2 regions of the Clavibacter zhangzhiyongii genome follow, and region 2 is predicted to be linked to the other one. Evidence: riboswitches for the same ligand, from Rfam matches in the RefSeq annotation. Region 2 holds a riboswitch; the other holds the start of a gene.
The links. A riboswitch is a leader RNA that binds a small molecule or an ion and turns the genes downstream of it on or off. The one in region 2 is predicted to bind thiamine pyrophosphate.
Positions count from the first base shown of each region.

Region 1: it holds a riboswitch for thiamine pyrophosphate, as region 2 does, so the genes downstream of both, thiM (hydroxyethylthiazole kinase) here and H9X71_RS06825 (ECF transporter S component) in region 2, are expected to answer to the same signal.

Region 1 covers NZ_CP061274.1:2,236,240-2,247,502, reverse strand. Annotated here, with positions in the region: gene H9X71_RS10660 (MFS transporter) at 1-225, opposite strand, end outside; gene H9X71_RS15075 (cupin domain-containing protein) at 339-1,229, opposite strand; gene H9X71_RS10650 (hypothetical protein) at 1,453-1,797, shown strand; gene H9X71_RS10645 (bifunctional hydroxymethylpyrimidine kinase/phosphomethylpyrimidine kinase) at 1,817-4,087, opposite strand; gene thiM (hydroxyethylthiazole kinase) at 4,084-4,911, opposite strand; TPP riboswitch at 4,902-4,993, opposite strand; gene H9X71_RS10635 (hypothetical protein) at 5,022-5,309, opposite strand; gene H9X71_RS10630 (S9 family peptidase) at 5,348-7,513, opposite strand; gene H9X71_RS10625 (maltokinase N-terminal cap-like domain-containing protein) at 7,564-9,033, opposite strand; gene H9X71_RS10620 (mycoredoxin) at 9,037-9,306, opposite strand; gene H9X71_RS10615 (D-arabinono-1,4-lactone oxidase) at 9,419-10,705, opposite strand; gene H9X71_RS10610 (glycoside hydrolase family 2 TIM barrel-domain containing protein) at 10,840-11,263, opposite strand, start outside.
Region 2 covers NZ_CP061274.1:1,427,756-1,439,018, forward strand. Annotated here, with positions in the region: gene treY (malto-oligosyltrehalose synthase) at 1-868, opposite strand, end outside; gene glgX (glycogen debranching protein GlgX) at 865-3,069, opposite strand; gene H9X71_RS06820 (hypothetical protein) at 3,270-3,602, shown strand; TPP riboswitch at 3,711-3,821, shown strand; gene H9X71_RS06825 (ECF transporter S component) at 3,856-4,506, shown strand; gene H9X71_RS06830 (ABC transporter ATP-binding protein) at 4,509-6,056, shown strand; gene H9X71_RS06835 (energy-coupling factor transporter transmembrane component T family protein) at 6,053-6,847, shown strand; gene H9X71_RS06840 (nucleoside/nucleotide kinase family protein) at 6,837-7,385, shown strand; gene H9X71_RS06845 (hypothetical protein) at 7,395-7,667, shown strand; gene H9X71_RS06850 (metallopeptidase family protein) at 7,806-8,156, opposite strand; tRNA gene H9X71_RS06855 (tRNA-His) at 8,260-8,335, opposite strand; gene orn (oligoribonuclease) at 8,380-9,000, opposite strand; gene H9X71_RS06865 (SCO4848 family membrane protein) at 9,057-9,272, shown strand; gene H9X71_RS06870 (thioredoxin family protein) at 9,332-9,646, shown strand; tRNA gene H9X71_RS06875 (tRNA-Arg) at 9,661-9,733, shown strand; gene nadE (ammonia-dependent NAD(+) synthetase) at 9,774-10,595, shown strand; gene H9X71_RS06885 (hypothetical protein) at 10,668-11,263, opposite strand, start outside.

The DNA of each region.
Region 1 (11,263 bases), 810 kb from region 2:
GATCGCCATGCCGAGGAACCCGGCGGACGCGACGAGGCCGAGCTGGCCCGCGTCCGCCTCCCACACGACCGCGAGCTGCGCGATCACGAACGAGATGAGCCCGACGTCCATCGCGTCGAGCGCCCAGCCGACGCCGCTGCCGCCGAGGATGCGGGAGTGCGGGCGGGTCCACGGGAGCCCGTCGAGGCGCTGGGCGCGGGTGGGCCGCGAGGTGGTCGTGGTCATGGTCGTGGCCTCCGGGAGGGCGCTCAGGTGGATCGCGCCCCTCGCGGGGAGGAGGAGGCGCTCGCGGTGGATCGAGCGTAGCGCCGGGGCGGGCCGCGGCCCGCCCCGTGACGTCAGCGCTGCCGGACGCGCTCCGCGAGCTCCTCGAAGACGGCCGCGTGCGTGACCCGGAGCTGCTCCCACGACGCCGTCATGTCGACGTGCTCGGGATCCGCGACCACCTGCGCGAAGCCGTGCTGCGCGCGCGGCACCGCGTCGCCGGGGAGCACGAGCGACTGGATGAACGCGCCCGTGTCGTCCGAGAAGGTGAGCGTGTGGCTGGCGACGTCGCGGTTCCAGTCGTCCGACGGCCAGGAGAGGAACGCGACGTGCCGAGGCGCGACGCCCTTCCCGGCCGCCGAGACGTAGCTGCCGTAGTGCTCCTCGCCGGGCGAGAGGATCTTGTACGCGCCGTTGTCGAGGTACACGAGCAGCGCCTCGTCGAAGGGCTTCTCGCCGTACATCGCCGTGTAGCGGAGGGCGTGCACGAGCACGGGCGCGCCGAGCGGCACGTGGTGCGCGGCCGCCGGCGTGGCGGTCGGCGTCGCGACGGACGCGGGCACGGCCGGCTGCAGGAACTCCTCGTCGGTGACGTGCGCGCCCCAGCCGGTCGCGGCGATGGGGTCGTCGCCGTCCTCCAGCACCGCGATGTGCTCCATGGGCGCGTGCGCGGTGGCGCCGTGCCAGTGCTCCTCGCCCGCCTCGATGTACGCGGATCCGCCGGGACCGACCTCGACCACCCCGCCGTCGCGCGTGCCCACCCGGGCGATGCCCGAGGTCACGTGCAGGGTCTGCCCGAGGACGTGCGAGTGCCAGACCGTGCGGGCGCCCGGCGCGAAGGTGACGGCCGCGACGACCGCGCGCTGTGCGGGGGTCTGCGGGGTGGAGATCCAGCGGAGGCGGACCTCGCCCGTGAACTGGTGGGCGGGCATCGTGACGGCGGGGGTCTCGGCCTGGACGCGCATGCGGGGTCCTCTCTGTCGGGCACGCGGGATGCCCGGGTCGTGGAACGGGGAGCCCCGGCGCGGTGATCGCGTCGGGGCACGGGCATCCTCCCGCGGGGGCGGCTGGGAGCGGGCCGGGGCGTCCCCAGGGCGTCGGGCCCGGTGCGGTGGACGAGGCCGGAGCACGCGCCCCCGTCGTCGCGACCGCTGGCGCGCCCGCGACGATGTCCCTACGCTCGGCGTCATGCCCGCGCCCCAGGTCGACGCCCCACCGCCCGTGCGCGCGCGCCTGCTGCCGGCGCCCCTGATCCTCCTGTGCGGCCTGGTCGTGGTGCCCGCGGCCATCGCCCTCGCGGCGAACAGCTGGTCGACGCCGGACGCGCCCGCCTACGTGCGGATGGCGTTCGCCACGGTCGCGGGCGTGGTCGTCGCCGTCGCGTCGGTGCTGGTGCTGCTGGTCGACCGTCTGGTGAAGCGCGCCCCCGCCGGCACCATGGTCGCGCTCACGATCTGCGTCCTGCTCTGGGCGTCGAGCACGCTCGCGGCGACGAGCGACGTGCTGCTGCAGCGACTCGCGCAGCTCCGCTGACGCAGGTCCTCCGCGCGGATCAGCCGAGCGCCTCCGGAGCAAGGAAGAAGTCGCGCTCGTACGCGGAGGAGAGCCGCGACGCCTCGAGCATGGCCGGGCGCCGGAGCGGGCCGGCGAGCGCCGCCGCCTCGTCCACCAGCTCGACGGCCCGACGCGTGGCGGCCGCGAACGCCGGATCCCCGTACGTCGCGAGCCACCCGCCGTACGGGTGCGCGTCGCCCGACGCCGTCGCCGCCGCGCCGGCCGCCCGGAGGCGCGTGCCCACGTCGGCGTAGATCGTGTAGCAGGGCAGCAGCGCGGCGACGAGCACCGCGTAGTCGCTCGTCGCGGCGTGGGCGAGGAGGTGGTCGACGTAGGCGCGCGTCACGGGCCCGGCCACCGCGGGCGCGGGGTGCCGGGCGAGCCACTCCTCGTGCAGGGCCGACTCGGCGGCGATGGCGTCGGCGGCCGCGCGCGCCCAGGTCACCTGCGCGTCCGGTGTGGGCGCGAGCTGGCTCGCGCGGGCGAGCATGCGCGAGTAGGCGCGGAGGTAGATCGCGTCCTGCGCGAGGTAGTGCGAGAACCACGCCTCGGGCAGCGTGCCGTCGCCGAGGCGGCGGACGAACGCGAGGTCGTCGATCTCCCGGCGGAGGTCCGCGGATCCCGCCCACATCTCCCGCGAGACGGGCCCGGCGTGGGTGCCGGCCGCGTCCCACAGGGCGCGCAGGTGGTCGAGCGGGCCGGCGCCGCGGCCCACGTCGAGGCCGTCCGCGTGCACGAGCGATCCCGTGAGCCAGCCCTTCGCCTCCGTGAGGGCGACGAGCCAGTCGCCGCGGCGCGGGTGCAGCGTCGCGAGGGCGCTGGAGAGGGAGCAGCCGGTGCCGTGCGTGCTGGTCGTCGCGATGCGCGGGCCGTCGACGACGTCCACCGCCGTCCGCGAGCCGTCCGCGCCCGGGGTCACGAGCGCGTCCGGGCAGTCCTCCTCGCGCAGGTGCCCGCCCTTGACGATCACGCGCACGCCGTGGCGGTCCGCGAGCGCGCGCCCCTGCCCGAGCGCCCGGTCCCAGCCCTCGGCCTCGGGCTCGCCGAGGAGCGCGGCGAGCTCCGGCAGGTTCGGGGTGACCACGTCGGCGAGCGGCAGCAGGCGGCGGAGCGCGTCGGTCGCGTCGTCGTCGAGGAGGGCGTCGCCCGACTGCGCGACCATGACGGGATCCAGCACCACGACCGGCGGCCGCGTCGCGCGCAGCCAGTCGGCCACCTCGTCGACCACGGCGGCGGATCCGAGCATGCCGATCTTCACCGCGTCGATCGCGACGTCGTCCGAGACCGCGTCGAGCTGCGCGCGCAGGAACGCGACGGGCGGCACGTGGATCTCCCGCACGCCCATCGTGTTCTGCGCCACGAGCGCCGTGACCACGGCCATGCCGTAGCCGCCGTTCGCCGCGATGGACTTGAGGTCGGCCTGGATGCCCGCGCCTCCGGTCGGATCCGTGCCCGCGATGCTGAGGACGCGGGGGACGCGCGTGGGGTCCGCGGCCGCGGGTGGCGTGCTCTCCTCACGGGCGTTCGCGTCGACCGCATCCGCGGCGCCCGAGCGCGTGCCCGTCGCCCCGGCCGCGCGCACCCGCGCCCACGCCGCCGCGAGCTCGCGCGCCGCCGCCTCCGGGTCCTCCGCCGCGCAGATCGCCGACACGACGGCCGTGCCCGCGCCGCCGGCCGCCGCGACGGCGTCCACGTCGTCCACGTCCACGCCGCCGATCGCGACGCACGGCACGGGGGAGAGGCCCGCGATGATCCCGAAGCCGTCGTGCCCGAGCGGCGCCGGGTGGTCGGGCTTGGTGCTGGTGGGGCGGATCACGCCGACGCCGAGGTAGTCGACCGTGCCCGCGGGCAGCGCGCGCACGGCCTCGACGTGCGCGGGCGTGTTCGCGGTGAGGCCCACGACGAGGCGGCGGTCGGGGCTCGCGGCGTCGAGCATCCCGCGGACGAGGGCGGCCGGCACGTCGGACTGGCCGACGTGCACGCCGTCGACGCGGGCACCGCGGGCGAGGGCCGCGAGGACGACGTCCACGCGGTCGTCGACGACGAGCAGCGGGCGGGCCGCGTCCGGGTGCGCGGACGCGTGCGCGTCGATGGCGTCGGCGGCGGCCGTCACGGTCGCCAGCAGGTCGGCCGCGCTCGCGTGCTTGTCGCGGATCTGCACGGCCGTCGCCCCGCCCGCGACCGCCGCCGCGACGACCGCGGGCACGCCGCGCTCGCCGCACAGGGCCGGGTCGGTGACGAGGTAGACGGAGAGGTCCAGCGCGGTCACGAGAGGCGCTCGCGCCGGGCGACGAGCTCGGGCATGACGGCGTCGAGCGCGTCGAGCAGCGCGACGGCGAAGGACCCCGGCCCGCGGGCGCCCTCGGCGGCGATCTCCGCGGCGATCGTGTAGACGCTCGTCGCGGCGACGGCGGCCCGCAGCGGATCCGGGTCCGTCGAGGCGAACGCCGCCATCACGGCGCCGAGCGCGCAGCCGCCGCCCGTGACCTTGGTGAGGAGCGCGTCGCCCGTGTGCACGCGCACCGTCCGCGTCCCGTCCGTGATGTGGTCGACCGGTCCCGACACCGCGACGACCGTGCCGTAGGTGCGCGCGAGGAGCTTGGCTGCGTCGAGCGCCGCCTCCACCTCGTCGGTCGCGTCGACCCCGCGGCCGCCCGCCCCGCCGGTCGCGAGCGCGATGATCTCCGACGCGTTGCCGCGCACGATCGTCGGCGACAGCGCCACGAGCTCGTGCGCGAGCCGGGTCCGCACCGGCAGGGCGCCGACGGCGACCGGATCCAGCACCCACGGCGTCCCCGCCTCGCGCGCCGCGTGGGCGGCCTCGACGGCGGCCTCGCGCTGCTCGGCGTGCGGCGTGCCGAGGTTCAGGAGCACGCCCGACGCGATGCGCGCGAACGGCCCCGCCTCGGTCGGCACGTCCGTCATCGCGGGCGCGGCGCCCAGCGCGAGGAGGACGTTCGCGGTGAAGCCGGTGACGACCGCGTTGGTGATGCACTGCACGAGCGGCGTGCGCTCCCGCAGCCGGTGGAGGAGGTCCGCCGAGGCGTTCCCCGTCCCCGTGATCTCGTCGATGGACGGGCGCGCAGCGCTCATGATGACATCCCTCCGCCGGTGCTAACCGGATCAGGTGCGACGGGTCTCATCTCAGCCCTCGTGGGCACCCCGTGTCAGGGATCCACCCTAGGGGCAGCGGGCGAGCGCACCTACTCCCGGCGGTCGCCTCCGCGTCTGGCCTGACGCGCTCGCGGACGGCGTAGGCCGACGGCCCGCGTGACCGCGACGACGAGGCCGATCAGGGCGGAGGCGAGGCCGAGCAGGATCGCCGTCATCTCCACCGACGTCATGGCCGTGATCCGCAGGTACAGCGACGTGTCGATCTCCCCGTAGAGGGCGTCGAACATCGAGAAGCGGGTGAGGTAGCCGAGGCCCGCCGTCACCGCTGCCGTCATGCCGGCGGCGATGAGCACGGCGGGGATCACGGCGGAGGTCACACCCGAGGATCGCGATGACGGCATCGCGGAGACCCGCCTCAGGCGAGCCCCGCCACGTCGAGCACCCACGCGTAGTCGGAGGCGCGCTCGCGCCACGCGTCGTAGCGGCCCGACTTGCCGCCGTGGCCGGCCTGCATCTCGGTGCGCAGCAGCACGGGGGCGCCGACCTCGCGGAGGCGGGCGGTCCACTTGGCGGGCTCGACGTAGAGGACGCGGGTGTCGTTGAGGCTCGTGACCGCGAGGATCCGCGGGTACTCCACGCCCTCGCGCACGTTCTCGTACGGCGTGTACGACTTCATGTACGCGTAGACCTCGGCGTCGTGCAGCGGGTCGCCCCACTCGTCCCACTCGATCACGGTGAGCGGCAGCGACGGGTCGAGGATGCTCGTGAGCGCGTCCACGAACGGCACGCCCGCGAGGATCCCCGCGAAGCGGTCGGGCGCGATGTTCGCGACCGCGCCCATCAGCAGCCCGCCGGCGCTCCGGCCCTCGGCGACGAGGCGGTCGGGGCTCGTCCACCCGCGCGCGATGAGGTGGTCGGCCGCCGCCACGAAGTCGGTGAAGGTGTTGCGCTTCGTGAGCGTCTTGCCCTCGTCGTACCAGCGGCGGCCCATCTCGCCGCCGCCGCGCACGTGCGCGATGACGAACGCCATGCCCCGGTCGAGCAGCGACAGCCGCGCGATGGAGAACGACGGGTCGATGCTCGCCTCGTACGAGCCGTAGCCGTACAGCAGGAGCGGTGCGGGCGTGCCGGGGTGCACGAGGCCGCGCTTGTAGACCACCGACAGCGGGATCTCGGTGCCGTCCTCCGCGGTCGCCCACTCGCGGGTCTGCACGTAGTCGTCCGGGTCGTAGCCGCCGCGCACGGGCTGCTGCTTGAGGAGGCGGAGCTCGCGGGTGGCGAGCACGTAGTCGTAGGTGGTGGCCGGTGTCGCGAGGCTCGTGTACCCGAGGCGCACGGTGGGCTGCGCGAACTCGGGGTTGCCCGCCGTGCCGACCGTGTAGATCGGCTCGTCGAACGCGATCTCGTGCAGCTGCCCGCCGTCGAGGACGCGGTCGAAGGGGATCACGCCGACCCGGGTGAGGCCCTCGCGGCGGTAGGAGATGACGAGGTGGTCGGCGAACGCGCTGGCGTCCTCGAGGCGCACCTCGTCGTCGTGGGGGATGACGACCTGGCGGTCGGTGGTGGAAGTGGGGTCGTCGGCGGGCACGTCGATGAGCTCGAAGTTGGTGGCGCCGTCGTTGTGCAGGATGAGGAGCCGGTCGCTGCCGTCGATGACCGCGTGGTCGACGTCGTACTCCACGCCGTGGCGGCGCGGCCAGACGGGGCGGAACGCGCCCGTGGCATCGCCGGCGTCGAGCAGGAGCACCTCGGTCGTGATCTTCGAGCCCACCTCGATCACGAGGTACTGGCGGCTGCGGGTCATGCCGAAGCCCACGAAGTAGCTCTCGTCGGGCTCGGTGAACACCTTGACGTCCTGCGCGGCGGGCGTGCCGACGCGGTGGCGCCACACGGTGTCGGGGCGCCAGGCGTCGTCGACCGTCACGTAGAAGAGGTGGTCGCCGTGCGCCGAGAAGGTGGCGCCGTGGCTCGTGCCGGGGATCTCGTCGGCGAGGTCCTCGCCCGTGGCGAGGTCGCGGATCCGCAGCGTGAAGCGCTCGTCGCCCTCGACGTCGGTCGAGTACGCGAGGAGCGATCCGTCGGGGCTGACCTCGAACGCGCCGAGCGAGAAGAACTCGTGGCCGTCGGCCTCGACGTTGGAGTCGAGGAGCACCTGCTCGCCGGGGACGGCGGCGCCGTCGGCCGCGGGCTCGATCGCGGGCGGGGTCCAGTCGTCGGGGCCGGCGACGGGACGGCGGCAGCGGATCGCGTACTGCGACCCCTCGACCGTGCGGGCGTAGTACCACCAGTCGCCCTCGCGGACGGGGACCGAGAGGTCGGTCTCCTGCGTGCGGTCCTTGATCTCCGTGAAGATCGCCTCGCGCAGCGGCTCCAGGTGCGCGGTCCTGCCGTCCGTGTACGCGTTCTCGGCCTCGAGGTACGCGATGACGTCGGCGTCGTCCTTGTCGCGCAGCCACTCGTACCGGTCGACGAACGTGTCGCCGTGGAACGTGCGCTCGACGGGGCGCTGATCCGCGACGGGCGGGGTGGAGGAGGACTCGGATGCGGGGGAGGAGACGGCCGGGATGGCGGGGTCGGTCATCCCGCCAGCCTACCGACGGGCGACGACCGGCCCCCGGCCGTCCTCGCGGATCAGGAGCTGATCGGCCCCGCCTCGCGCGGTCCCGTCGCGCCCGGCGTGGTCGCCGCGCCGAGCGTGCTCGAGCGGGTCGCGAGGCGCGCGACGGCCTGCAGCGGGATCGACAGCCAGCCGGGACGGTTGCGGACCTCGTAGATCGCCTCGTACACGGCCTTGTCGATCTCGAACGCGTCGAGCAGGGCCCGGTTCGCGCGGAGGTCGGTGCCGGAGCGGGCGATGTAGCCGTCGACGAACGCGCGGCGGGCGGCGGACGCCCACGCGGCGGCGGACTTGCCGGGGTGCGCGAGCGCGTAGGAGCCGGCGACGTAGTCGAACGAGCGGAGCATGCCCGCGACGTCGCGGAGCGTGACGTCGGGCAGCGAGCGCTCGTGCATGGGCCGGAGCGGCTCGCCCTCGAAGTCGAGGAGGACCCAGCCGCGGTTCGGCACCGAGAGCACCTGGCCGAGGTGGTAGTCGCCGTGGATGCGCTGCAGCTTCGGCCACTCGCCCTTCTCGGCGGCGTCGTACACGCTCGCGATGGCGTCGTGGAAGGCGGCGATCTCGGGGACCTCGCGCTCGGCCGTCGCGTGTCGGCGGCGGAAGCTGACCATGATGCCCTCGATGACCTCGGGGGTCGCCTCGACGGTGGGCAGCGCGGCGGCGAGCGTGGCGTGCACGTCGGCGGTCGCCTCGCCGAGCGCGCGAGCCTGCGCCTGGAAGTCCTCGTCGGCCTCGGCGGCGCGGAGCGCGACGCGCCACGCGTCGGTGACGCCGGGCAGGAACTCCTGCGCGAAGGCGACGTGCCCGACGGCGCGTCCCTCCTCGCGGCCGGAGTCGCTCCACTGGGCCAGCACGCTGCCCATGGTCTGCGGCACGAGCCGGGATCCGGCGCCCGCGATGGCGGACTGGAGCACGACGTCGGGGTTCTCGCCGTGGTGCAGCGCGCGGAAGACCTTGACGATCATCGGGTTGATGGCCTGGCCGTCGGCCGAGACCATGTCGTAGATGATCGACGTGTTCGACTGCTCGCCCGAGAGCACGTGGGATCCGACGACGGTCGCGATCTCCACGCCCGGCTGGCGCTGGCCGCGGGCGGTCGCGCCGAGCGAGGTCTCGTCGACGTCGGCCTCGCGGTCGTCGAGGATCGTGCGGATGAGCGCCCACGCGTACGCGGGGTCGTGCGGGCCGTCGTAGACGTGCAGCTCGACGCCGTCGTCCTCGACCGTGGTGCCGATGTGGAAGGGCTTCAGCTCCTCCAGCGGCGCCTGCCGATAGGTGAGCGGCACCTGGTACAGGACGGGCTTCGCGCTGCCGTGGTCGATGATCAGGTGCGTCTCGATGCGGGCGAACCAGCCCTCGTCGCTGAAGCTCCAGCCGCCGATGCGCTCGAGGCGGGGCTCGGTGCCCTTCGAGGCGAACCAGCGCTGCTCGCGCATCCAGGCGGCGAGGAAGTCGGGGATCTCGCTGAGGTCGTGGTGCTGCATGGCTCAGGCCACCTTCGCGGTCACGTCGGCGAGCGACGGGTTGGTGGCGGACGAGCCGTCGGGGAAGAGGACCGTGGGGACGGTCTGGTTGCCGCCGTTGATGGCCTCGACCAGCTCGGCGGTGCCGGGCACCTGCTCGATGTCCACCTCGTCGTAGCCGATGCCGGCCCGATCGAGCTGCGACTTCAGCCGGCGGCAGTAGCCGCACCAGGTGGTGGAGAACATCGTGATCCGCCCGGGGGCAGGTACGTAGGAGGAGGTCTCGGGCGCCATGCTGCTCACCCTACGCGCCGAACACGACGCCGACCCGGGATCCCCCCGGCCGGAGGACATGCCTCCGGCCGCGGGGATCCCGGGCCAGGTGCCGATCAGAGCGGGATGGCGATCAGCCGAGGAGCGAGCGCTCGAACCACGCGTTCCGGAACTTGTGCGTCGGGTCCAGGCGCTCCGCCAGGGCGAGGAAGTCACCCGAGCGCGGGTAGAGCGGCGCGATGTCGGCCGCGGTCGCGGTGAAGACCTTGCCCCAGTGCGGTCGCGCGCCGAACGGGCGGATGGCCGCCTCCAGCTCCACGAGCAGCGCCTCGACGGCCGCCTGGTCGCGCTTCCACGTGAAGTGCAGGCCGATGGTCGCCTGGCCGTGCTGCGGGCTCAGCCACAGCCGGTCCTCGGCGACGGCGCGCAGCTCGCAGACGAGGAGGATCGGGCGGATCCGGTCGCCCATCGCGCGCAGCGCCTGCACGGCCTCGACGGCGCGGTCGAGCGGGACGTGGAACTCCGACTGGATCTCCTCGCCGTCGCTCGGCGTGAAGCCCATCTTGAAGTGCGAGAGGCGGTCGGACCAGAGGCCGACGACCCCGAGCTGCGAGGTGCTGTTCACCGGATCGATGCCGAGGATCGGGTGGCGCTCCTCGGTGGCGGCGGGAGCGCCGAAGTAGTCCTCCATGACGACCTCGTCCTCGGGCTGGCCGTCGACGTCGAGCTGCACGCGGCTCTTCAGCCACACCTGGTCGGTGGTCTCGCCGAAGCGCGTGAAGACGCTGACGCTGTAGGCGCCGCCGAAGACGTCCTCGAGGTTCGCGTCGAACGCGTCCCAGCTGAGGCCCTCGAAGACGCGCTGGCGCACGAGGTACGAGGGCTCGACGTCGAGGGTCACGCGCGTGACCACGCCGAGCGCGCCGAGGCCCACCACGACGCCGTCGAAGTCGTCGTCGCCGCGGCGGTACGTGACGGTCTCGCCGTCGGCCGTGATCAGCTCGAGGGCCGCGACGGCGGTGCCGAGGTTGCCGTTGCCGATGCCGGATCCGTGGGTCGCCGTGGCGATCGCGCCCGCGACCGAGATGTGCGGCAGCGACGCGAGGTTGTGGATCGCGAGGCCCTCCTCGCCGAGCAGCTCCGCGAGCTTCCCGTAGGCGAGGCCGGCCGAGAACGTGACGGTGCTCGCGTCGCGGTCGACCACGAGGTCGGCGGGCAGCTCGGCGAGCGAGACCAGCACGTCCGAGTCGGCGATGTCGTTGAACGAGTGGCGCGATCCGAGCACGCGGATGCGGGGCGCGTCGCGCACGATGGCGCGCAGCTCCTCGACGGTCGTCGGCGCGTGGACCGTCCGGGCCGTGTACGCGTAGTTGCCGGCCCAGTTGGTGCCCGCGGTGCCCTGCTCGATGGTGTCGGTCATTGGTCCTCCTCGCGCCCGCCGTCGGACGCCGTCGTCTCCAGCTTGCCCGCCCTCCGGCCGGAGGGCGAGCGTGTCGTGCGGCCGGGCCGCGTCGGATGCGGCGGCGGACCCCGGGAGGTCCGCCGCCGCGGTCGTCAGCGGCTGCGGATGGTGAGCTCGAGCGTCCTCGCGGACGGCCAGAGCTGGTGCTCGGGCAGCACGTCGAGGCCGCACGCGCGCGAGCCGAGCCCGTGCTGCGCGGCGTCGATGTAGAGGTGCACCGCCTCGCTCGCGGGCAGCTCGTGCGGGTGCGCCGCGCGGTCGAGCTCCTGCGGCGTGTGCCGCGAGGCCGTGAAGCCGGGGCGGCGGCCCGCGGTGTCGGGGCGGGCCGCGATCACGATGCCCTGCTCGCCGTCGAAGGTGCCGAGCTCGAGCTCGCGCAGGTCGCTCCGGTGGCCCGTCTCCTGCGGCCGCGAGTACACGGCGCCCAGGTCGTCGACGAGCGAGGAGAACCGTCCGACGAGCGCGGCGCGGCGCGAGTCGGGGTACGACTCGAAGGGCCCGGTGCCGAACCACTCC
Region 2 (11,263 bases):
CGGTGGTGCCTGCGGTGGCCCAGTCGGTGGGCAGCGTCTCGCCGGGCTCGAGGATCTTCTCCACGAGCACGTACGCGCCACCCGTGATCCGCGCGAGGTCGTCGAGGTAGCCCTTGGGGTCGAGCAGCCCGTCCGGGTGGTCGACGCGCAGGCCGTCCGCGAGGCCCTCGCGGAACCAGCGCGAGATCTCCTGGTGCGACTCCTCGAAGACGCGCGGCAGCTCGACGCGGATGCCCGCGAGCGTGTTGACCGCGAAGAACCGGCGGTAGTTGAGCTCGGCGTCGGCGCGGCGCCAGTTGACGAGCTCGTAGGACTGGCGCTCGTGCACCGCGCGGGCGTCCGCGTCGTCCTCGGCCGTGCCGGGCGCGACGGGGAACCGCTGGTCGTAGTAGCGGAGCTCGACCGTGCCGTCGTCGCCGCGGACGAGCTGCAGCTCGTCGAGCTCCGACTCGCCGTCGCCGAGCACCGGGATCCGCACCTTGCCGCGGCCGAAGTCCCAGTCGATGTCGAAGGCGTCCGCGTAGCGGCTCGCGGTGCCGTGCGTGAGGAGGTCCCACCACCACAGGCTCTCGACGGGCGTGGCGACGCCCACGTGGTTCGGGACGATGTCGACGAGCACGCCCATGCCCAGCTCGTGCGCCCGGTCGGCGACGGCCTTCAGGCCCGCGGCCCCGCCGCGCGTCGGGTCGACCTGCGAGTGGTCGACGACGTCGTAGCCGTGGTCGGATCCGGGCTCGGCCGTGAGGATCGGGCTGAGGTACACCCAGTCCGCGCCGAGGTCCTTCACGTAGGGCAGCTGCTCGGCGACGGCGGCGAGGTCGAACGACTCCCGCACCTGGAACCGGTAGGTGGAGATGGGGGTTCTCAACTGATGTCGCTCCTTGGATCTGCGGCGGGCCGGTCGGCCTGCGAGTGGGTGAGGACGGCGAGGCTCGCCGCGACCGAGTGGTCGGGCTCCACCTCGGGCTCGGTGTAGGCGCGCAGCACCACGAGCGCCTTGGCCGCCACATCCACGACGCTACTCGCGCGGAGGGCCGTCGAGTCGGCTCCGACGCCCGCGGTGTCGATCACGGTCTCCCACGCGTCCGCGTACTCGTCCGACGGCAGCGTGAAGGACACCGGCTCGTCGTGCGCGTTGAAGTAGAGGAGGAAGTGGGTGTCGTAGATGTCCTCGCCGCGGCGGTCGCGCCCGCGGATCCCGTTGCCGTTGAGGAACATGCCGATCGCCCGGAGGCCGGACTCCCAGTCGTCGTCGACCATCGGCGTCGCGTCGGCGTCGAGCCAGACGATGTCGGGCAGCGGCTCGCCCTCGCCGCGGCGCACGGGCCGGCCGTCGAAGAAGCGGCCGCGCCGGAAGGTCGGGTGCTCCTTGCGCAGGCGCACCACGCTGGCGGTGAACTCCGCGAGCGGCTGGTCGGCCTGGTCCCAGTGCACCCAGCTGATCTCGTTGTCCTGCGCGTAGGTGTTGTTGTTGCCCTGCTGGGTGCGGCCGAGCTCGTCGCCGTGCAGGATCATCGGCACGCCCTGCGACAGGATCATCGTCGCGAGCATGTTGCGCTGCTGGCGCCCGCGCAGGGTGGCGATCCGCGGGTCGTCGGTCGGCCCCTCCACGCCCATGTTCCAGGAGCGGTTGTGGCTCTCGCCGTCGTTGTTGTCCTCGCCGTTGGCCTCGTTGTGCTTCTCGTTGTACGAGACCAGGTCGGCGATGGTGAAGCCGTCGTGCGCGGTGATGAAGTTGATCGACGCGACCGGGCGGCGGCCGGAGTGCTCGTAGAGGTCGGCCGAGCCCGTGATCCGCGCCGCGAACTCCCCGAGGGACGACGCCTCGCCGCGCCAGAAGTCGCGCACGGTGTCGCGGTACTTGCCGTTCCACTCGGTCCACTGGGGCGGGAAGTTGCCCACCTGGTACCCGCCGGGGCCGACGTCCCACGGCTCCGCGATGAGCTTGACCTGCGACACCACCGGGTCCTGCTGCACGAGCTCGAAGAAGGTCGCGAGCTTGTCGACGTCGTAGAACTCGCGCGCGAGCGCCGACGCGAGGTCGAAGCGGAAGCCGTCGACGTGCATCTCGGTCACCCAGTAGCGCAGCGAGTCCATGATCAGCTGCAGCGAGTGCGGGTGGCGGACGTTGAGCGAGTTGCCCGTGCCCGTGTAGTCCATGTAGTAGGTCGGGTCGTCTTCCATGAGCCGGTAGTAGGCCTGGTTGTCGATGCCCTTGAACGACAGGGTCGGCCCGAGGTGGTTGCCCTCGGCCGTGTGGTTGTAGACCACGTCGAGGATCACCTCGATGCCGGCCGCGTGCAGCGCCCGCACCATCGACTTGAACTCCTGCACCTGCTGGCCGAGCTCGCCCGTGGACGAGTACGCGTTGTGCGGCGCGAAGAACCCGATCGTGTTGTAGCCCCAGTAGTTCCGGAGGCCCTTCTCCAGCAGCGTGTTGTCCTGCACGAACTGGTGCACGGGCATCAGCTCGATGGCGGTCACGCCGAGGTGCTGCAGGTGGTCGATGACCGCGGGGTGCGCGATGCCGGCGTAGGTGCCGCGCAGCTCCTCGGGGATCCGCGGGTGCAGCTGCGTGAGGCCCTTGACGTGCGCCTCGTAGACCACGGTCTCGCTGTACGGCGTGCGGGGGAGGCGGTCGCCGTCCCAGTCGAAGAAGGGGTTGACCACGACGCCGAGCATCATGTGCGGGCCCGAGTCCTCGTCGTTGCGGCTGGACGGGTCGCCGAAGTCGTAGGCGAACAGCGACGGGTGCCAGTCGAACTCGCCGCAGGTGGCCTTGGCGTAGGGATCCAGCAGGAGCTTCGCGGGGTTCGACCGGTGGCCGTTCTCCGGCTCGTACGGCCCGGTCACCCGGTAGCCGTAGCGCTGACCCGGCTGCACGTGCGGGAGGTAGCAGTGCCAGACGTGGGCGTCGACCTCGGTGACGTCGACGCGGGTCTCGGTGCCGTCCTCCTCGATGAGGCACAGCTGCACCGACTCGGCGGCCTCGCTGAAGAGGGCGAAGTTCGTGCCGCTCCCGTCGAAGGTCGCTCCGAGCGGATAGGGGTTTCCGGGCCAGGTGTGCAAGTGGTCCTCCAGTTGGGTCGACTCGTCCTTCGACGGCGCACGCGTGCGCGGGTCCGTCGGGGGCGGGGCAGGCGGTGGATCCGCGTGGGCCGCAGCGGCGGGGAGGCCGGATGCGACGCAGCGACGCACCAGGGGCGAGGGTACCGTGAGGACCCGGATCGACCCGCATCCCGGCGGGCTCACGGGGTACGGTGGGACGCATGACCAACCTCGTCGCACAGCTCGCAGAGAACGTGAAGAACGCCGGAGTGGGGACGGTCTACGGCGACCCCCTCGACATCGACGGCTCGACCATCGTGCCCGTGGCATTCGCCTGGTACGGCTTCGGCGGGGGCAGCGACCTCCCCGACTCCGACGGCAACGTCGCGGGGGGCGGCGGGGGCGGCGGCGCCACCTGGCCCATCGGCGCGTACATCGCCACCGACGGCGAGGTGCGCTTCCAGCCGAACGTGATCGCGCTGCTCGCCGTGGCCACGCCCGTCATCTGGATCTCGGGCAAGGTCCTCGTCAAGCTCATCAAGACGCTCAAGTAGCGAGCCGCGCCCACCGGCGCGCACGACCACCGCGGAGCGCGGGTGCCGACGGGCACCCGCGCTCCCGTGCGTCCGGGCGCGTCGCGTGCTCCCGGCCCGCGCTAGGATCGCGGTGAACACGGGAGTCCGGTGAGCCGGGCTGAGAGGAAGACCCCCAGTCTTCGACCGTCGAACCTGATCTGGATCATGCCAGCGCAGGGAGGTTTCCTTTCTCCACCCGTGCCCTCTTCCACCTCACCGAAGGGCACGTCCGATGACCGCATCACCCTCGTCCACCGCCTCCGCTCCGTCCGACGTCGCCGCGCGCGCGCCCCGCTCGGGGCTCCGCGCCCGCTGGCGCGTCATCGACATCGTCGTGGCCAGCGTCCTCGGCGTCGCGTCCGGCCTCGTCTTCGTCCTCTGGAACACGGCGTCCGTCCCCGTGGCCGGCCTCTTCCAGCCGCTGCTGCCGGGGCTCCAGGCCCTCGCCGGCGGCGGCTGGCTGTTCGCGGGAGTCCTCACGGGCATCGTGATCCGCAAGCCCGGCGCCGCGCTCTACGGCGAGCTCCTCGCCGCGTTCGTCTCCATGCTCGTCGGCAACGTCTGGGGCGTGGGCACCCTCCTCTCCGGCCTCACGCAAGGCCTCGGCGCCGAGCTCGTGCTGCTGGTCTTCCTCTACGCGAACTGGCGCGCCTACGTCGCCGTGCTCGCGGGCATGGGCGCGGGCCTCGCGATGGCGATCACCGACCTCATCACCTACTACCCGGGATCCGCGCCGCTGTTCGTCGCCGTCTACACGGGCGCCGCGCTCGTCTCGGGCGCCCTGATCGCCGGCCTCCTCTCCTGGCTGGTCGCGCGGGCGCTCGCCCGCACCGGCGCGCTGTCGCGCTTCGCCTCGGGCCGCGACACCGCGGCCCGCGTCTGACCGTGCGGCGGCCGGGCCGGCGCCCGTCCGGCGTCCGCGCCCCGCTCGCCGGGCCCGGCTCCACCGCGGAGGCCGGCGGCGGCGCGTCCGTCCGGGCCTCCGGCTGGGGCTGGCGGCACGCGGGCCGGAGCGCCTGGGCCGTCCGCGACGTCGACCTCGTGATCGAGCCGGGGGAGCGCGTGCTGCTCCTCGGCGCGTCGGGCGCCGGGAAGACCACGCTCCTGCATGCCCTGGCCGGCGTCCTCGGCGGCGACGACGAGGGCGAGGCCCGCGGCTCGCTGACGATCGACGGGCACGATCCCGCCGCCCTCCGCGGCCGCGCGGGGCTCGTGCTCCAGGACCCCGACGCGCAGGTGATCCTCTCCCGCGTCGGCGACGACGTCGCATTCGGCTGCGAGAACCTCGGCGTCCCGCGCGAGGAGATCTGGGTCCGCGTGCGGCACGCCCTCGACGCCGTCGGCCTCGACGTCGCCCTCGACCGCTCCACGACGGCGCTGTCGGGCGGCCAGAAGCAGCGGCTCGCCCTCGCGGGGGTCCTCGCCATGCGGCCCGGGCTCCTGCTGCTCGACGAGCCCACCGCCAACCTCGATCCCGAGGGCGTCGGCGAGGTCCGTCGCGCCGTGGAGGCGGTCGTCGCCTCGACGGGCGCGACGCTGGTCGTCATCGAGCACCGCGTCGCCGTCTGGCAGGACCTGGTCGACCGGGTCGTCGTGCTCGGGGCCGACGGCGGGATCCTCGCCGACGGGGTGCCCGACGACGTCCTCCGCGACCAGGGCGCGTCCCTCGCCGCGGCCGGCGTCTGGGTGCCGGGACGCGAGCCGCGGGCGCCCGTGCGGGCACCCGCCGGCGGCGCCGCGCTCGTCCGCGCGGACGACCTCGCGATCGGCCGCGGACGCGGGCCGGCGGTCGCCGACGGGCTGGCCGTCGCGCTCGCCTCCGGCCGCGTCGCCGCGCTCACGGGCCCGAACGGCGGCGGCAAGAGCACGCTCGCCCTCACGCTCGGCGGCCTGCTGCCGGCCCGGTCCGGCCGCGTCGTCGCGGAGCCCGGGCTCGCCGACGGGCTGTCCGCGGATCCGGCCGCATGGCGGTCCCGGGAGCTGGCGGCGCGCATCGGCACGGTCTTCCAGGATCCCGAGCACCAGTTCCTCGCCGCCACGGTCCGCGCCGAGCTCGAGGTCGGGCCGCGCGCCGTCGGCACCGGGGAGGCCGGGACCGCGCGCCGCGTCGACGAGCTCCTCGTCCGCCTGCGCCTCGACGGCCTCGCCCGCGCCAACCCCTTCACCCTCTCCGGCGGCGAGAAGCGGCGCCTGTCCGTCGCCACGGCCCTCGCCACCGCGCCGCGGCTGCTCGTCCTCGACGAGCCGACGTTCGGCCAGGACGCGCGCACGTGGGCTGAGCTCGTCGCGCTCCTCGCCGACCTCGTCGACCGCGAGGGCGTGGGCGTGCTCGTCGTCACGCACGACGCCGACCTGGTGCGTGCCCTCGCCGACGACGTGCTGCGCCTGGACCCCGCGCCCGACGCCCCGGCCCGGCTGCGGGTCGTCCGATGAGCGCGGTCCTCCCCGAGACGCGGCCCGCGGCGCGCGCCACGGGGCTCGCCGCGGTCAACCCCGTCGCCCGGCTCGCCGCGGCCCTCGTCCTGACCCTCGCGCTCGTGCTCAGCCTCGACGTCGTGTCCGCGGGCGTCGCGCTCCTGCTCGAGCTGCTGCTCCTGCCGGCCGCGGGGATCCGGCCGCGCGCGCTCCTCCTGCGCGGCGTCCCCGTCTGGATCGCCGCTCCCGGCGCGGGCCTCACGATCCTGCTCTACGGGCGCACCTCGGGCGACGTGTACGCGCAGTTCCTGCTCGTGGTCGTGAGCGAGGGATCCGTGCTGCTCGCCGTCGCCACCATGCTCCGGGTGCTCGCCATCGGGGTCGCGTCGCTCGTGCTGTTCTCCGCGGTGGACCCGACCGACCTCGCCGACGGCCTCGCGCAGGTGTGGCGCCTCCCGTCCCGCTTCGTGCTCGGCGCGCTCGCGGGCGTGCGGCTCGTCGGCCTCCTCCTCGACGACTGGCGCTCCCTCGAGCTCGCGCGCCGGGCGCGCGGCGTCGCCGACCGCGGCCGCGTCCGCCGCTTCGCGGGCCAGGCGTTCGCCCTGCTCGTGCTCTCCATCCGCCGCGGCAGCAAGCTGGCGACGGCGATGGAGGCGCGCGGGTTCGGCGGCCCGGGGGCCCGCACGTGGGCCCGGCCGAGCGTCATCGGCCGCCGCGAGCACCTGGTCGTCGCGATCGCGGTCCTCGTCGCCGTGGCGGCGGTCGGCGCGGCCGTCGCGGCCGGGACGTGGGACTTCGTTGCGGCCTGACGCGGGGGAGCGGCGCCCGGCGCTGGTCCTCGTCGACGGCCCGAGCGGCTCGGGCAAGTCGACCCTCGCGGACGCGCTCGTCCGCGACGGCGATCCCGCGGCGCTCCTGCCGCCCGGCGCGCAGCTCCTGCGCCTCGACGACGTCTACCCCGGCTGGGACGGCTTGGAGGAGGCGTCCCGTCACCTCGAGCGGCACGTGCTGCCGGGGATGCGCGCGGGCGGCCGGCCTCGCTGGCGCCGCTGGGACTGGGTCGCCGACGCGGCCGCCGAGTGGCACGACCTCGATCCCGCGCGTCCGCTCGTGGTGGAGGGCTGCGGCTCCCTCACGCGCGCGTCCGCCCGCCTCGCCACGCATCGCATCTGGGTCGAGGCGGACGACGCCGTCCGCCGTGCCCGCGCCATCGCGCGCGACGGGCAGTCCTTCGCCGTGGAGTGGGAGCGCTGGGACGCGCAGTGGCGGGGGCACGTCGCCCGGGAGGATCCGCGCGGCCTGGCCGACCGCGTCGTCCGCACGGACGCCGTCGCGGCGGCCGGGTAGCCTGGGCCCATGACCGATTCCGCACCCACCGACGTCCGCTACCTCGCCGTCTACGCCGACGGCCCCCTCGAGGGCACCACCGAGACCCGCGTGCTCGTCGACGGCCAGCACGACGAGACCATCAGCACCATGTCGGCCGTGGAGGGCAAGGAGTCCCTGTTCCAGTACCGCGCGGGCGAGGTGTCCGAGGTCGCGGGCGAGCAGCGCGTCACCTACACGTTCGTGCCCGACGGCAGCGACGACGTGCTCGGCGAGGGCGACGACGAGTCCCTCGAGCTCTGATCCGCATGACGCCCGGCGCCTGAGCGCCGACCCGACGACCCCGGCCCGCGATGCGGCAGCCGGGGTCGTCCTGCGTCCGGGAGGCGGCCTCGGTCGGGCGGCGCGAGCACGCGCCCATGCGGACGGTGGTCCGGCGGGTCAGGCCCAGCCGAGCTCGTGCAGCCGGTCGTCGTCGATGCCGTGGAAGTGCGCGATCTCGTGCACGAGCGTCACGTGCACCAGGTCGCGCAGGTCGTCCATGTCGTCGGCCTCGTGGAGGTGCGGCTCGCGGTAGACGACGATCCGGTCGGGCATCTCCCCGAACCCGTACTGGCCGCGCTCGGTCATCGCGACGCCGTCGTAGAGGCCGAGCAGGTCGAGCGATCCGTCCTCGGGTCGGTCCTCCACCACGAAGACGACGTTGTCGAGGCCGTCGACCATCTCGTCCGGCAGCTCATCGAGCTCGTCGACGACCAGGCGCTCGAAGTCGTCGGGATCGCAGTGCAGCACGGACCCACCCTCGCACACGCGCCTCGACGTCACGGTCGCCAGGGGCAGCCGCGCCCGGGACGACGGAAGGGCCGGGACCCTCTCGGATCCCGGCCCTTCCCGGTGGGGTGGACGACGGGGCTCGAACCCGCGACTTCCGGCTCCACAAGCCAGCGCTCTGCCAACTGAGCTACGCCCACCATGTGGCCGGTCCCGCTCTCGCGGACGGCCATGAATGAGGATACTACAGCCGCGGGGCCCACGCGGACGTCACGTCCGCGGAGATGGCCTGCACGTCCTCCGTCGCCGGTCCGGGCGCGGGGACGAAGGCGGCGCGGCGGTAGTACTCGAGCTCGCGGATCGACTCGAGGATGTCGGCGAGGGCGCGGTGGCCGCCGTTCTTCGCGGGGGAGTTGAAGTAGATCCGCGGGAACCACTCCTTGGCGAGCACCTTGATGGAGGACACGTCGACGCTCCGGTAGTGCAGGTGCGCGTCCACCCGCGGCATGTACTTCGCGAGGAACGCGCGGTCGGTGCCGATGGTGTTGCCCGCGATGGGGGCCTTGCCGCCGTTAGGCACGTGCTGCAGCAGGTACTCGAGCACCGCGAACTCGGCGTCGGCGAGGCTCACGCCCGCGGGGATCTCGTCGAGGAGGCCGGAGGAGCGGTGCATGTCGGTGACGAACTCGCCCATGTTGGCGAGGGCGGCGGGGTCCGGGTTGATGACGATCGTGAAGCCCGGGTCGACGGGGACGAGATCGAAGTCGGTGACGACCACCGCGACCTCCACCAGCTCGTCGATCGCGAGGTCCAGCCCCGTCATCTCGCAGTCGATCCACACCAGCCGGTCCGCGTTGTTGCCCATCCCCCGATCCTATCGGCGGGCCCGGTCCGCCCCGGTTCGCCGCCTACCATGGGGGAGTGATCACCCTCCTCGCCGTCCTCCTGGTCGTCAACGGCGTCTGGAACGTCGTCGTCTGGCCGCAGTTCCTGAAGCGCGTCGCGAAGGACCCCCGCGCCCGCGCCGCCGACGGATCCCGCACCCCGTTCTTCACGGTGCACCTCGTGCTGGTGTCGGTCTCGCTGCTCCTCGCGCTCGTCTCGATCATCGCCGCCGTCGCGGCGTTCGTCTCCTGACCTCCGACGGAGCCGCCTCGGGAGCGCCGGCCGCGGGGGAGGGCGGCGTCCGCGTCGTCATGTACTCCTCCCTCTTCTGCGTCCCGTGCCAGGCGACTCGGAAGGTCCTCGCCGAGGTCCAGCGGCTGCTGCCGTGGCTCCCGGTCGAGGAGCTCGACGTCGCGGCGCACCCCGACCGCGCCGAGGAGGCGGGCATCCGCTCCACGCCCACGATCCTCGTGCTCGCCGGCGACCACCTGGTCCTCCGCGCCACGGGCGTCCCGACCGCGCCGCAGGTGCTGCAGGCCGTGGCCCGCGCGATGGACGCGTCACGTGACGCGGACGCGGACGCGGGTGCCGGGTCGGCCGCTCCGGGCCCCGTCGACCCCGCGTAGTACCCTCGTCTCGACCCCCTGTAGCTCAATGGATAGAGCATCGGCCTTCTAATCCGACGGTTGCGCGTTCGAGTCGCGCCGGGGGGACCGGCTGTCGGATGCGCGGGATCGGCCGTAGATTCGACGCATGCGCGACATCCAGTCAGAGATCATCGCCGCCCTCGAGGTGCGTCCGACCATCGACCCCGCCGACGAGGTGCGGAGGCGCGTCGACTTCCTCAAGGCCTACCTCCGGTCCACCGGCGCCGAGGGCTTCGTGCTCGGCATCAGCGGCGGGCAGGACTCGTCGCTCGCCGGCCGCCTGGCGCAGCTCGCGGTCGAGGAGCTCGCCGCGGAGGGTCTCCTCGCCGAGTTCGTGGCCGTGCGCCTGCCGTACGGGGTGCAGGCCGACGAGGAGGACGCGCAGCTCGCGCTGCGCTTCATCCAGCCGAAGTCGAGCGTCGTCTTCGACATCAGGCGCGCGGTCGACAGCTTCGAGGCGGAGTACGCCGACGCCGCCGGCCACCGGATGCTCGACTTCACCAAGGGCAACGTCAAGGCGCGTTCGCGCATGGTCGCCCAGTACGCGCTCGCCGGGCAGGCGCGTCTGCTCGTCATCGGCACGGACCACGCCGCCGAGGCGGTCACCGGCTTCTTCACGAAGTACGGCGACGGCGGGGCCGACGTCCTGCCGCTCACCGGACTCACCAAGCGCCAGGGGCGGGCGCTGCTCGAGCACCTGGACGCCCCGGAGCGCCTCTACCTCAAGGCGCCCACCGCCGACCTCCTCGACGAGACGCCCGGCCAGACCGACGAGGCGAACCTCGGCCTCACCTACGCCGACATCGACGACTTCCTCGAGGGCGGCGACGTCGACGACGAGGTGGCCGAGGCCATCGAGGCGCGCTACGCGAGCACGGAGCACAAACGGCGCGTGCCCGCCTCGATGTTCGACGACTGGTGGAAGTGATCACCGCCTGACCCACGTGACGACGCCCCGCACCTCGTGGAGGTGCGGGGCGTCGTCACGCGCGGGAGCGGATCAGCGGCGCTCCTCCTCGGCGGAGCGCGAGTTGGCGGCGGCCGAGTACGGCACGGGCGGGCTGTACTGCTCGTCCGGGGACTCGACGCGGCGCTCGGCGGCCGGCTGGTCGTCGGATCCGGGACGCCACGGCACCGGCACGGGCGCGACGGCCGTCGTCTCCGCGGGCCGCGCGTCGGACCGCGCGGGCGCCGTGGGCTCGGCGGGTGCGTCGTCCTCGAACTGCCAGCGGGCGATGTCGCCCTGGAAGATCTTGCGGGCGCGCCCCGGGTGGTGCTGCCACTCGACGATGCGGTCGCGGAACTCCGCGAGCTGCGTGTCGAACTGGAAGCCGAAGCTGCCGCTGCCGCGCTTGAACTCGGTGATCTCGTGGGCGGCCCAGGTCGCGGCCGTGGCGGCTCCCTTCACGGGCAGCAGCCGGATGCGGATGTCGGCCTCGCCCGCGGCGCGGTCGGCGAGCACGCGCTCCTGCGGGGTGAGGCCGTCCCACACGGAGGCCTGGCGCGCGGCGTCGACGAGCACGGCGATCGCCGCTGCCTTCACCTCGCGGTCGTGCCGCGTGAGGATCCGCTGCGTGGCACCGCGTGCGATGAGCG